One region of the Anaerofustis sp. NSJ-163 genome, then DNA from elsewhere that is predicted to be linked to it. Evidence: predicted binding sites of a transcription regulator. Region 1 holds the regulator's gene; the other holds the start of a gene.
The links. Region 1 encodes NrdR, which represses ribonucleotide reductase genes. Its sites were predicted from a motif close to CACNANATNTNGTG; they were not measured.
Positions count from the first base shown of each region.

Region 2: the regulator NrdR is predicted to act here: its motif matches at 2,393-2,406, upstream of M6G78_RS00195 (vitamin B12-dependent ribonucleotide reductase).

Region 1 is NZ_JAMYJV010000002.1:96,724-103,117, forward strand. Features, by position in the region: gene M6G78_RS02760 (D-alanyl-D-alanine carboxypeptidase family protein) at 1-316, opposite strand, end outside; gene spoIIM (stage II sporulation protein M) at 371-1,003, opposite strand; gene M6G78_RS02770 (NUDIX hydrolase) at 1,091-1,627, opposite strand; gene nrdR (transcriptional regulator NrdR) at 1,627-2,091, opposite strand; gene putP (sodium/proline symporter PutP) at 2,219-3,754, opposite strand; gene M6G78_RS02785 (DedA family protein) at 3,867-4,472, opposite strand; gene M6G78_RS02790 (LysR family transcriptional regulator) at 4,591-5,502, shown strand; gene M6G78_RS02795 (5-methyltetrahydropteroyltriglutamate--homocysteine S-methyltransferase) at 5,599-6,394, shown strand, end outside.
Region 2 is NZ_JAMYJV010000001.1:42,100-48,493, forward strand. Features, by position in the region: gene aroC (chorismate synthase) at 1-58, shown strand, start outside; gene M6G78_RS00180 (chorismate mutase) at 68-985, shown strand; gene aroE (shikimate dehydrogenase) at 988-1,791, shown strand; gene M6G78_RS00190 (shikimate kinase) at 1,794-2,303, shown strand; gene M6G78_RS00195 (vitamin B12-dependent ribonucleotide reductase) at 2,436-5,408, shown strand; gene M6G78_RS00200 (TraB/GumN family protein) at 5,506-6,394, shown strand, end outside.

The DNA of each region.
Region 1 (6,394 bases):
CAAGATAAAGCTGGCTTCCTCCCATACTGCTTGCATAATCTGATATTGTAACCATATCGGACATATTTATGATTTTATTATCAATGGCTTCTAATATCAAAAGTATAGTCATAACTTTTGTAACGCTTGCCAAAGAAAGTTTATCATTCATATTTTTTTGATACAAAACTTTTCCGCTTGAAGAATCCATTAAAACGACAGCCTTACTTTTTATGTTCAAATCTACTTTTTCCTCTTCTGCCCCTTTTACAAAAATAGGCATAATATTAAACAAAAAAGCAAATATTAATACTAAAGCACTTATTCTTTTTAACATAATTTTCTCCTCCCTTTTAATATTTATTAAAGTAAAATATAAATATTAATGTTATTATAAAAAAGAAGAAGAAAATAATACCATAAGCATCGGAGCAATATAACTTTCAAAACATATCCCCATAACATTAAATAAAAAAGCTATTACTATATATATTGTATATCTAAGATAAAAAGAGGAATTTCTCACTTTACCATATTTATTTTTATTATTTTTTTGAATTGAACTTTTAAAACAAGAAGACATCACAAAAGCAAACATCAGTGCAGAATTTTTAATTATATTTGGAATTATCAAAACGCTTATTAAAAATAAAAATCCTTTAAATCCATAAGAAGATATAAAAAATGTTATTACAAAACCAAACAAAAAACCTTTGTAAAACATTATGCTTATGGAATATAAAATACTTATTGCACTTAACCCCAAAATAAGAAGAAATATATATATTTTTATATCCGAATACATTGTTTGATTAAAAATTCTTTTACTGTCAATACTTGATGTATCTTTTGTAATGAGTTCAAAAAATGAACCTATGTAATCTTTAAGCTCATCCAATTGTGTAGAACTTAAAAAATATATACTGACTCCCCCTATTATAATCCCAAGAAGAAAAACAATAAGAAAAAATAAATATTTATTTTTGTTTTCCTTAAAATGATAATTTATAAATTCTCTAACCATAAAATATTATTCCTTATTTTTTCGTGACACAAAAAAAGACATGCCCTATTAATAAAAGGTATGTCCTTATTTTTATTTTATGACTGTTTATATATTATTTTCTAAACAATATTTAAGAAAGGGAACAATAATTTTTGAATCTGTTATTTTTCCTTCAAAAATCTTTTGTTTTAATTCTTTTATATTTATTTTATATACATTTATAAACTCATCATCATCCAAATCTTGACAGGTTTTAACCAAATCCTTTGCTAAATATACATATATTAGTTGATTACCTAATCCTATATCAGGATAAAATTTCATATATGGGATTATATTACGAGAAGTATACCCAGTTTCTTCTTCAAGCTCTCTTAAAGCTGCAACATCAGGATCTTCTCCCTTTTCTAATTTTCCAGCAGGAATTTCATCTGTAACATCATAAATAGAGCATCTAAACTGTTTTACTAAAATAACATTATCATATTCATCTATTGCTAAAATAGCACAAGCTCCCATATGTTCAACATTATCTCTTGTTGCTTCATTTCCGTTTGGAAGTATAACTGTATCTCTTTTTACATCAAAGATATTCCCACTTAAAAGTTTTTCGGTTTTAATAACGGTTTCTTTTATTTCCATTATTTATTTCCTCGCTCATTTAACATACTTTTAAGTTCATCCATAAAACTGTTAACATCTTTAAACTGTCTATAGACAGACGCAAATCTTACATAAGCAACTTCATCTAAATCCTTTAAATATTTCATTATTTCTTCGCCTATTAAATTTGATGGTATTTCTTTCTTTGCTATTTTTTGAATATTACTTTCTATTTCATTTACAACATGTTCTATCTGCTCAATAGAAACAGGTCTTTTTTCACATGATTTTATTATACCGTTCATAAGTTTATTTCTGTCAAAAGCTTCTCTAGTACCATTTTTCTTAACTACAATTAAAGGTATCGTTTCTATTTTTTCATAAGTTGTAAATCTTTTTGCACAAGATAAACACTCTCTTCTCCTTCTTATAGCCGTATTATCATCAGTAGGTCTTGAATCTATAACTTTACTTTCGCTAAAACCGCAATGTGGACACTTCATTTTTATCACCTTTCGTTCCTAAAATATATAAAAATTATATAATATATTTTTATTTAACTCAACCTTAAGAATATATAAATTATTTAAACAAAAATAAAAAAGCGGATAACTCCGCTTTTATGAAAAATTATAATAAACTTTGTACTTTATCATATTCATCAGTTATTTCTTTTTCAGGTTCAGGAGTAAGAAGACTTACCACAACCATAAATATACAACCTGTTAAGAAAGCAGGTAATAATTCATAAATATCAAATAAACCACCTAAATTACTTATAACATATTTCCATAAGAATACCATAACTCCACCGGAAATCATTGAAGCTATTGCACCGTATTTATTAGCTCTTCTCCAGAAAAGAGCAAATAATACAACTGGTCCAAATACAGCACCAAAACCTGCCCATGCAAATGATACAATTGAGAATACAGAGCTGTTTGGATCTTTAGCAAGAATAATACCAAGAACAGCAATTGCAATAAGACATCCTCTTGCTACAACCATTCTCATTTTGCCGTCAAGTTTTTTACCAAAAACACCACCTATGATATTTTCAGATACACTTGAAGAAGCAGCAAGAAGCTGTGAATCCGCAGTTGACATTGTTGATGCAAGAATACCTGCAAGTATTACACCTGCAAAGCAAGCAAATATCCATCCGTGTGTACTTAATACATTTGCAATTTGAACTATTACTGTTTCAGAAGATGTTCCTTCAAGGAATGGAATAACAGATGCTTTTGTCATTCCATAACCAATTATACCTATCAAAATAGAAGCAAACATAGAAATTACAACCCATATAGAAGCAACTCTTCTTGAAATTTTAAGTTTGTCTTTATCTTCAATAGCCATAAAACGAAGTAATATATGAGGCATTCCAAAATAGCCAAGTCCCCAAGCCATTTTTGAAACGATTGTTAAAAAGCCGTAACTTTCAGCGCTGCCCGTTGTCATATTATGAGTTGAAACCATACTTAAATATCCCGGAAGTTCTTTTGCATTACTTATTACCATATCCATACCGCCTGCGGCACTTATTCCAAAAACAAGAATAATAACAAGAGCAACTGACATGATTATACTTTGAATAAAATCTGTAGTGCTTGCAGCAAGGAAACCTCCCATTGCTGTATATAAAATAATAACCACTGCACTTACAACCATTGCGGTAAAATAATCAATACCAAATAAACTTGAGAATAATTTACCACAAGCAGCGAATCCTGAAGCAGTATAAGGAATAAAGAAAATAATTATAAATAATGAAGATATAAGCATTAAAATCTTCTTTTTATCTCTAAACCTATTTGAAAAGAAATCAGGAAGAGTAAAAGAGTTCTTTGAAACTTCCGTATATAATCTTATTCTTTTTGCTATAATAAGCCAGTTTACATATGTACCTATTGCAAGACCTAAAGCTGTCCATCCTGCATCGGCTATACCTGATAAATAAGCAACTCCAGGTAGTCCCATAAGTAACCAGCTACTCATATCAGAGGCCTCGGCACTCATAGCCGTTACAAAAGGTCCAAGTTTTCTTCCTCCTAAATAAAAATCGTGAGCCGTCTCGTTTTGTTTTGATAAAAATGCTCCAATAACAACCATACCTATTAAATAAATAAATATGACCGCAAGCATTCCTATTTGGTTTGCCTCCATTACAATTTCTCCTATCTTTTTAATTATAAAAAACAAAGGTCCTATGAAAATAGTACCTTTGTAATATTTTATATTAAGTTTATTTTTTTGTCAAGATTTGCCTATATATCGGCTATTTTTTACCTTTTTTGTATCTTAAAATATAAATAATAATGAAAGCAAAAATCAATATCCAAACTATGTTTGAATAGCTTTTAAAATAAGGAAGAAAACTTTCCCATGCATCTCCAAGAATAACACCAAGAAAAACAAGTAAAGTATTCCATATCAATGTACCAAGTGTACTTAATATAATAAAATAAGAAAATTCCATTCTGGAAAGTCCCGCAGGAATTGATATAAGACTCCTTGCTACAGGTATACATCTGCATATAAACACAGCCTTATTTTCAAATTTTAAAAACCAATTATAACTTAAATCAATATATTCAGGTTTTAAATGTAAAATTTTTCCGAATCTACTGGAAAACAAATCTCTAAGTTTTTCCCTTTTAAACATATACCCGAGTATATAAAGTATAACCGCACCAAGAATTGCACCTATCGTTGCAAAAATAATTACAACAATCGGGTTTAACCCTGCTGCAACTACCATATATCCCCCAAACAACAAAACAACCTCAGAAGGAATCGGTGGAAAAATATTTTCAACAAGTATTAAAATCATTATCCCAATATATCCGTAATCTCTAATAAAACTTAACAGTGTTTCTTGCATAAATCCCCTCTTTTACTTTCTAAAACAATTTATATGTATATTATATTTTTGTATGATATAATATATTGCATACTAATTAAAGAAAAATTAAAGGAATGTAAAATTTAGGTAAAACAAAATGACATTACAACAACTTAAATACATAATAGAAATAGTAAACTGCGGCTCAATAAACGAAGCTGCAAGCAGATTATTCATAACTCAACCAAGTCTTTCAAAATCCGTAAAAGAACTTGAAAACGAACTTGGCATTGAAATATTTGTCCGTTCAAACAGAGGTATATCTCTGTCCTCAGATGGTGCCGAATTTTTGGGATACGCAAGACAAGTTATAGAACAAGCAGAACTTTTGGAGCAAAGATATATGAATAAAACTCCATCAAAAAGAATATTCTCTGTTTCCACACAGCATTATGCTTTTTCCGTTCACGCCTTTGTAAACATGGTTAAAGAATTTGATAAAGACGAATATGAGTTTGCCATAAGAGAAAGCAAAACCCATGAAATAATAGAGGATGTAAAAAATCTTAGAAGCGAAATTGGAGTAATTTATTTAAACGATTTTAACGAAAAAGTAATAAATAAAATTTTAAAAGATAACGGCTTAGTTTTTACTCACCTTTTCGATGCAAGACCTCATATTTTTATAAGCATAGATAATCCCCTTGCAAAAAAAGAAAAACTTACTATAGAAGACCTTGATCCATATCCAAGAGTTTCCTTTGAACAAGGTACATATAATTCTTTTTATTTCTCGGAAGAAATTTTAAGTACGCTTTCTCATAAGAAAAATCTTTTAGTAAGTGACAGAGCAACTCTTTCAAACCTTCTTATAGGTCTTCAGGGATATACCATAACAACGGGTATTTTAAGTGTTGAACTTAACGGAAGCAACCTTGTTTCAATTCCTCTTGAATCTGATGAAGTCATAAGACTTGGTTATATAAAACACAAAAATGCAAGCCTTAGCATACCGGCAAAGAAATACATTGAAAAATTAGAAGATTATATAAAGGAATATCAATATTGATATTCCTTTTTTCTATATCAAAATATAAAAAATGTATATTATCACATAATAAAAAAACATGATATACTAACAAAGCAACTTAAGGAGGAATTAATTATGACAAAAAGAACAAACGTACCATTTAGAAACGATATCGTAGGAAGTTTCCTACGTCCCTTAGAACTAAAAAATGCTAAGGAAGATTATATAAAAGGAAAAATTACTTTAGAAGAATTAACTAAAATCCAAAACAAATGCATTGAAGAGCTTGTAAAAAAAGAAAAAGAAGTAGGATTAAAGTCAGTTACAGACGGAGAATTTACAAGAAGCTGGTGGCATTTGGATTTCATGTGGGGACTAGGCGGAGTAAAAAAGAAAGAACTTGAAAAAGGATATCAATTTAAAGATGAAGAAACAAGAGCTGAAACAGCATCTTTAGAAGGCAAAGTAGAATATAATGAAAACCATCCTTTCTTTGAAAGTTATCAATTTTTACATAAAACTGCCCTAAACAACGATGTACTTCCAAGACAAACGATACCGGCTCCTGCTCAATTTTTCGCAGAATTACAAAGACCGGATAATGCATCAGAAGTAAAAAAATACTATAATGACACAAACAAATTAATTGAAGATATTGCAAGCGCTTATAATAAAACAATCTTGAAATTCTATGAGCTTGGATGCAGAAATATTCAACTTGATGACTGTACATGGGGAATGCTTTGCGACAAAAATGCAGTAAAACTAATAGGGCTAAGCGAAGAAGAAGTAACTAAAACAGCAAAATTATATGTAGAGTTAAACAATAAAGCAATAGAAAATTTACCAGAAGATTTAATTATAACCACTCATGTATGTAGAGGTAATTATCACTCAACATATGCTAGTGAAGGAGGTTATGAGCCTATTG
Region 2 (6,394 bases), on a different contig from region 1:
TCCTGTAATAGAAGCAGCAAGTGCAATTTGTTTATATGATTTTTTGTTATGTGATTAGGAGTTATGTATGAAAAGTTTGGAAGAATCAAGAAGAAGAATTGACGAAATAGATAAAGAGTTAGTTAAACTTTTTGAAGAAAGAATGAATACTGTCGTAGACGTGGCGAAGTATAAAAAAGAAAATAATATCGAAGTATTAAATACCAAAAGAGAAGCACAAGTAGTTGAAAATGCAATAAACAATCTTAAAAACAAAGATTATTCAGAAGAGATTGCCGACTTTTTCAATCATATTATGGATATAAGTAAGAATTTTCAAAGAAAAGCAATTGCCGATAAGGCAATAAACATAATAAAAGAAAAATATACTATTGATTTGATTGAAAGTGCTAATAAGATAGGTTACATAGATAAAATAAATCATTTGTCAATAGATGCAATGAATTTATATTTTAACAAAGACCTTGAAGTAATTAAATTTGAAGAATACGAAGATATTTTAAAAGCTGTTTCAAACGGGGAAATAGACTTTGCCTTTTTAGCTTTAGATAATGCCGGAGACGGGCATATCGCAAAAATGTATTCTCTTCTTGAAACTTATGATAATGTTTATATAAAAGATAAGTTTATTGTTGATGATAACTTAAACGTAATAAACAAAAATAAATCTGATAAACTTGAAGATTTAAACAAATTTATAATTCTTGGTAAAGATAAATATTTCTGCAAAGATTGTACTAAAGTAGATTTACTTGTTAAAATCGACAATAAATCTAAATCATTAAGTCATTTAATAAGATACTTTGCAAATTATAATATCCACATTAATAAAATAGATTCAAAAGAAACAAATATATACAGAAAAGAATTTACGATTTACATTAATTTTGACGGCAGTTTACAAGATAGCAATGTTTTAAAAATGTTATACGGACTTGACGGTGATTTGCCATATATAAGAATTCTTGGAACATATAAAGGATAGATATGAAAAAATTTGGTTTAATTGGTGAAAAATTACCTCATAGTTTTTCAAAAATTTTGCATAATACGGCTTTTGATGTATTAAATTTAAACTATGAGTATGAGCTTTATGAAATAGATGTTGATACGGCAAAAAATATAAAAGATTTTATGAAAAAAAATAATCTTGACGGAATAAACGTAACTATTCCTTATAAAAGAACCGTTATGGATGGTTTGGATTTTATAAGCGAAGAGGCTGAAAAAATCGGTGCCGTTAATACAATAAAAAATGTTAATGGAAAACTTTACGGATATAATACCGATTATTATGGTTTTATGTATCAGCTTAACGTAAACAATGTAGAAATAAATAATAGTAGGGTTGTAATACTAGGCAGCGGCGGCGCAAGCAAGGCCGTTATTTCCTGCGTTAAGGATTTAGGTGCAAAAGAGGTTTATTTGGTAAGCCGTAACAAAAGCGACAAACAATCTAAAAATGATGTTAATTTAATCGACTATGAAGATTTAAAAGAAATAAAAGCTCAGGTAATAATAAATACAACACCTGTTGGAATGTATCCTAAAGTTGATTTTTCTCCTGTTAATGAAGATATAATCAAAAACTTTGATTACGTAATTGATGTTGTTTATAATCCGCTAAAAACAAAGTTTATGGAAATAGGCGAAAACTTAGATAAGAAAACTTGCGGCGGAATTGAAATGCTTATTATGCAAGGTTTAAAATCTGAAGAAATATGGAATGACTTTGTAATTTCAAAAGAAGATACAAATAAGATTATATCCAAACTTAAAAAGGAAATATAAAAATGCAAAAGAATATTTTATTAATCGGTATGCCGGGCTGTGGTAAAAGCAGTATAGGTAAGGAACTGGCAAAAGAGCTTGGTTTAACTTTTATAGATATGGATAATTACATTGAAGAAAAGACAAACAAAAAAATCAGTGAAATATTTAAAGACGGTGAAGAAAGTTTTAGAGATATAGAAACCTTTTATTCAAAAGAGCTTTCAAAATTAAACTCCACTCTTATTTCTTCAGGAGGCGGAATAGTCACAAGGAAAGAAAACATTGATTATTTTAAACAAACAAGCATAATAGTATTTATAAACAGAAGTGTTGAAAATATATTAAAATCCAAAAATCTCGGTAAAGACAGACCACTTCTAAAAAATAACGAAGAGCATATTTATAATTTGTATAATGACAGAATTGGTTTATATAAAAAATACTGTGATATTGAAGTAAGCAATAACGGTTATTTTAAAAACTGTATAGAAAACATAATTAAAGAATTAAATAAAAAGAACGTTTTATAGCGTTCTTTTTTTGTTTTTTGTTATAGAAAACGTATTGCAATTACAATAATAAATGATATACTAATAATTGTATTAATGTATGTAATTTATACTATATGTGGTAGAGTATTTTACATAAGAAAGGTGAACTTTATGGATAATTTAAGTGTAAACAATATTTTCAAAAGACGTTTTACCAAAAGACTTGAAGAAGATAGCAGCATTACGGTTTATGATTTATTTGAATATAAAACCGTAGATGTTGAGATTTTTGATTATAAAACTCAAAAAAATATTTTTGAAATGCACGATTTGGAATTCCCTGAATTTTATTCAAAAAATGCATGTAATATCATAGCATCAAAATATTTTAGAAAAGCAGGGGTAGGAAAAGATAACGGACACGAAACAAGCATAAAGCAAGTAGTGGACAGAATGGTAGGATTTTGGGCAGATGCTCTTGTTGATGAAGGGCTTATAACAACTCAAAATCAATATAATATTTTTTATGATGAAGTAGCTTATGCTCTTTTAAATCAAATGTGGGCTCCAAACTCTCCACAATGGTTTAACACAGGAATAAAGAGAAACTATGGCATAAGCGGTGAAAGTGACAATATGTTCTACTTTGACCCTGAAAGCAGAAGCGTAAAGAAGAGTAAAGACAGATACACAAGAACACAAGCCTCAGCCTGCTTTATTCTTTCTATAAAAGATACATTGCTTGGTGATAATTCTATTTCTGAACAATACGTTACAGAAACAAAGTTATTTAAAGGCGGTTCAGGGGTAGGAACTAACTTTTCTAATCTAAGAGCATTAAACGAAAAACTTTCAAGCGGCGGAAAATCTTCTGGTATGATGAGCTTTTTAAAAGGTTTTGACAGAAATGCCGGAGCAATAAAAAGCGGTGGAACAACAAGAAGAGCTGCAAAAATGGTTATAGCCGATATTGACCATCCTGAAATTGAAGATTTTATTTCTTGGAAAGCAAGAGAAGAAGATAAAGTAAGAGCTCTTGGCAAAATGGGATATGATACTTCAATGGACGGTGAAGCATATCAAACAGTAAGCGGACAAAATGGAAATAACTCTGTAAGACTAAATAGAGAATTTATGGAAAAAGTCTTAAACTTAAGAGAAAATCCTGATGCTACTTTTGAACTTAAAGGAAGAGTTGATGAAGAAGTAAATAAGGAAGTTAAAGTAAAAGACTTATGGGATTTAATTTGTAAATCAGCATGGAACTGTGCAGACCCTGCGGTTCAATTTGATGATGTTTTCAATGCTTGGCATACTTGCCCTGCAGGTGAAGACGGAAACGTAGGTGCAAAATACAACAGAATAAACGCAACAAACCCATGCAGTGAATATGCTTTCCTTGATAATACTGCTTGTAATCTTGCGTCAATTAATATTTACAGATTCTATAACGAAGAAGAAGGAATCTTTAAATTAAATGATTATATTCATTTGATTTCTCTAATACAACTTGTTCTTGAAGCATCAATTCACTGGGGACAATTCCCAACTGAAGAAATAGCAAGAAAGAGTTATATGTTTAGAACAACAGGTCTTGGACTTGCAAATATGGCTTCACTTCTTATGGTATTCGGTTATCCATACGACAGCGACGAAGGAAGAAACTTAACTGCGGCATTATGCTCTATTATGACCGCACAATCTTATCTTGTTTCTGCTTTAATGGCAAGAAGTGTCGGACCATTTGAAAAATTTGATATTAATGCTGAATATGTGTTAAGAGTACTTAGAAACTCTGCAAGATGTTCTCTTGCTTTAGATGATAATTTTGAAGGGCTTGATTATGTTCCTTTAAAACTTGATGAAGATGTAATTTCTGAAATGGGACTTGAAGAAGTTTTAAATGCAAGCAGAATTTTATGGACAAAAGCTCTTGAACATGCCGAAGCATACGGAATTAGAAATGCTCAAACAACTGTTATTGCTCCAACAGGAACAATTTCATTTGCTATGGACTGCGGTGCAACATCACTTGAGCCTTTCTACTCAAACGTTGTTTATAAATCCCTTTCAGGCGGGGGAACAATGGAACTTGTAAATCCAATATTGGAAATTGCTCTTAGAAATTTAGGATATAAAGAAGAAGAAATAAAAGATATTAAAGATTATCTTCTTGAAAAAGATGAAATAGGAAGCTTTATGCACTATTCATTAAATGATGCACCACACTTAAGAGAAGAGGATAAGAAAATATTTGAAACTGCAAACGAGATTTCTCCAAGCGGACATGTTTTAATGGTAGCGGCAGTAACACCTCTTATAAGCGGTTCTGTATCAAAAACAGTAAACATGCCTTCTAACGCAACTTATGAAGACATAAGCGATATATATAAACTTTCTTATATGTCAGGGGTTAAAGCTATTTCTGTTTACAGAGATGGTTCAAAGGCATCTCAACCTCTTAATACATCAATAAAAAGTGAAAGCGATTCTTTGGAAGATCTTACATATCAAGGACTTCTTGATTATGCAAAACATTGTAAGAGAGGAACACTTCACAGAATTAAACCTGACGGAATGAGAAGAAGCAGAACTCATGCTGCTAAGATAGGTGATATTGAATTATATGTAACAATAGGATTCTACCAAGACGGAAGAATGTCTGAAATATTTGTTTCAACAGATAAAGAAGGAACAGTAGTAAAAGGACTGCTTGCTTCTCTTTCAAAATCAATATCAAATATGCTTCAATACAACATTCCTGCAAAGGAAATTTCAAGACTTCTAAGAGGTCAACAATTTGAACCAAGCGGATTTGTATCAAGACATCCTTACATTAAAAATGCTTCAAGTATTGCTGATTTATTAAGTAAGATAATAGATATAGAACTTGGGGATTTTACAAGAGTTGAAGTAAAACCGGAAAAACCACAAGAAGAAGAAATAAACGACAGCATAAGCAATAAAATAATAAAAGAAGAAAGACAAGAAAAAGAACAGCTTAGCTATGAACAGATAAAAGACGATCCAAATACAACAAGAGTGTATGGAGAGGTTTGTCCGGTTTGTTCATCAAACAGACTTTTTAGAAACGGAACATGTAAAGTATGTGCAGACTGCGGTTCAACAACAGGTTGCAGCTAAAATTTTTTAAATATGCTTTATAAATTAAATAAAAAATGATAAAATAAATTACCCCCTTTTTTAAGGGGGTAATTTGTAATTATTTTACGGAGGCAAAATGTCTGAAACAGTTAAACAGCTTAATATAAACGGTAAAGAAATTACCCTTATAGGTACGGCACACGTATCAAGAGAAAGTGCCATTCAAGTTGAAGAAATGATAAGAGAAATAAAGCCCGATAATGTCTGTATAGAGCTTGATGAGGGTAGATATTCTTCAATTAAAAATAATGAAAGATGGCAGGATACGGACATCGTAAATGTTATTAAGGAAAAGAAAACGACTCTTCTTTTGATAAACCTTATTTTAAGTTCTTATCAAAAAAGAATTGCCGAAAGTTTTGATATTAACTCAGGGCAGGAAATGATAAATGCAATAAATACTGCCGAAGAAATAGGAGCAAAGCTTACTTTAGCAGATAGAGATATTAAGACAACTTTTCTTAGAATATTCAGGAAGATGTCTTTTATGGAAAAGATGAAACTTCTGTATGGTCTTATTATGAGCTTTTTTGAAGATGAAGAATTAAGCGAAGAGGATCTTGAAAATATAAAACAAGGGGATTATATAGAAAATGCGTTGCTTGATATAAGCACATCATTTCCGGATTTAAAAAAATACCTTGTAGATGAACGTGACATATATCTTTCTCAAAAGATAAAAAACGCAAAATGCGAAAAAATAGTTGCCGTTGTAGGTGCGGCTCATTTAAACGGAATAATAAAAAATATACAAGAAGACATAGATTTAAAGGAAATAGAAGAAATACCAAAACCCGGAAAAACGGGAAAAGTTATAGGCTTTGGAATTCCGGCATTTATTATCTTAATGATAATATTCAGCTTTTTTAAAAGCGCTGATACGGGATTTTCTCAAATAATAAGTTGGATACTTTTTAATGGAACATTAAGTGCTCTTGGCGTAGTCCTTGCTTTTGGAAGTATTC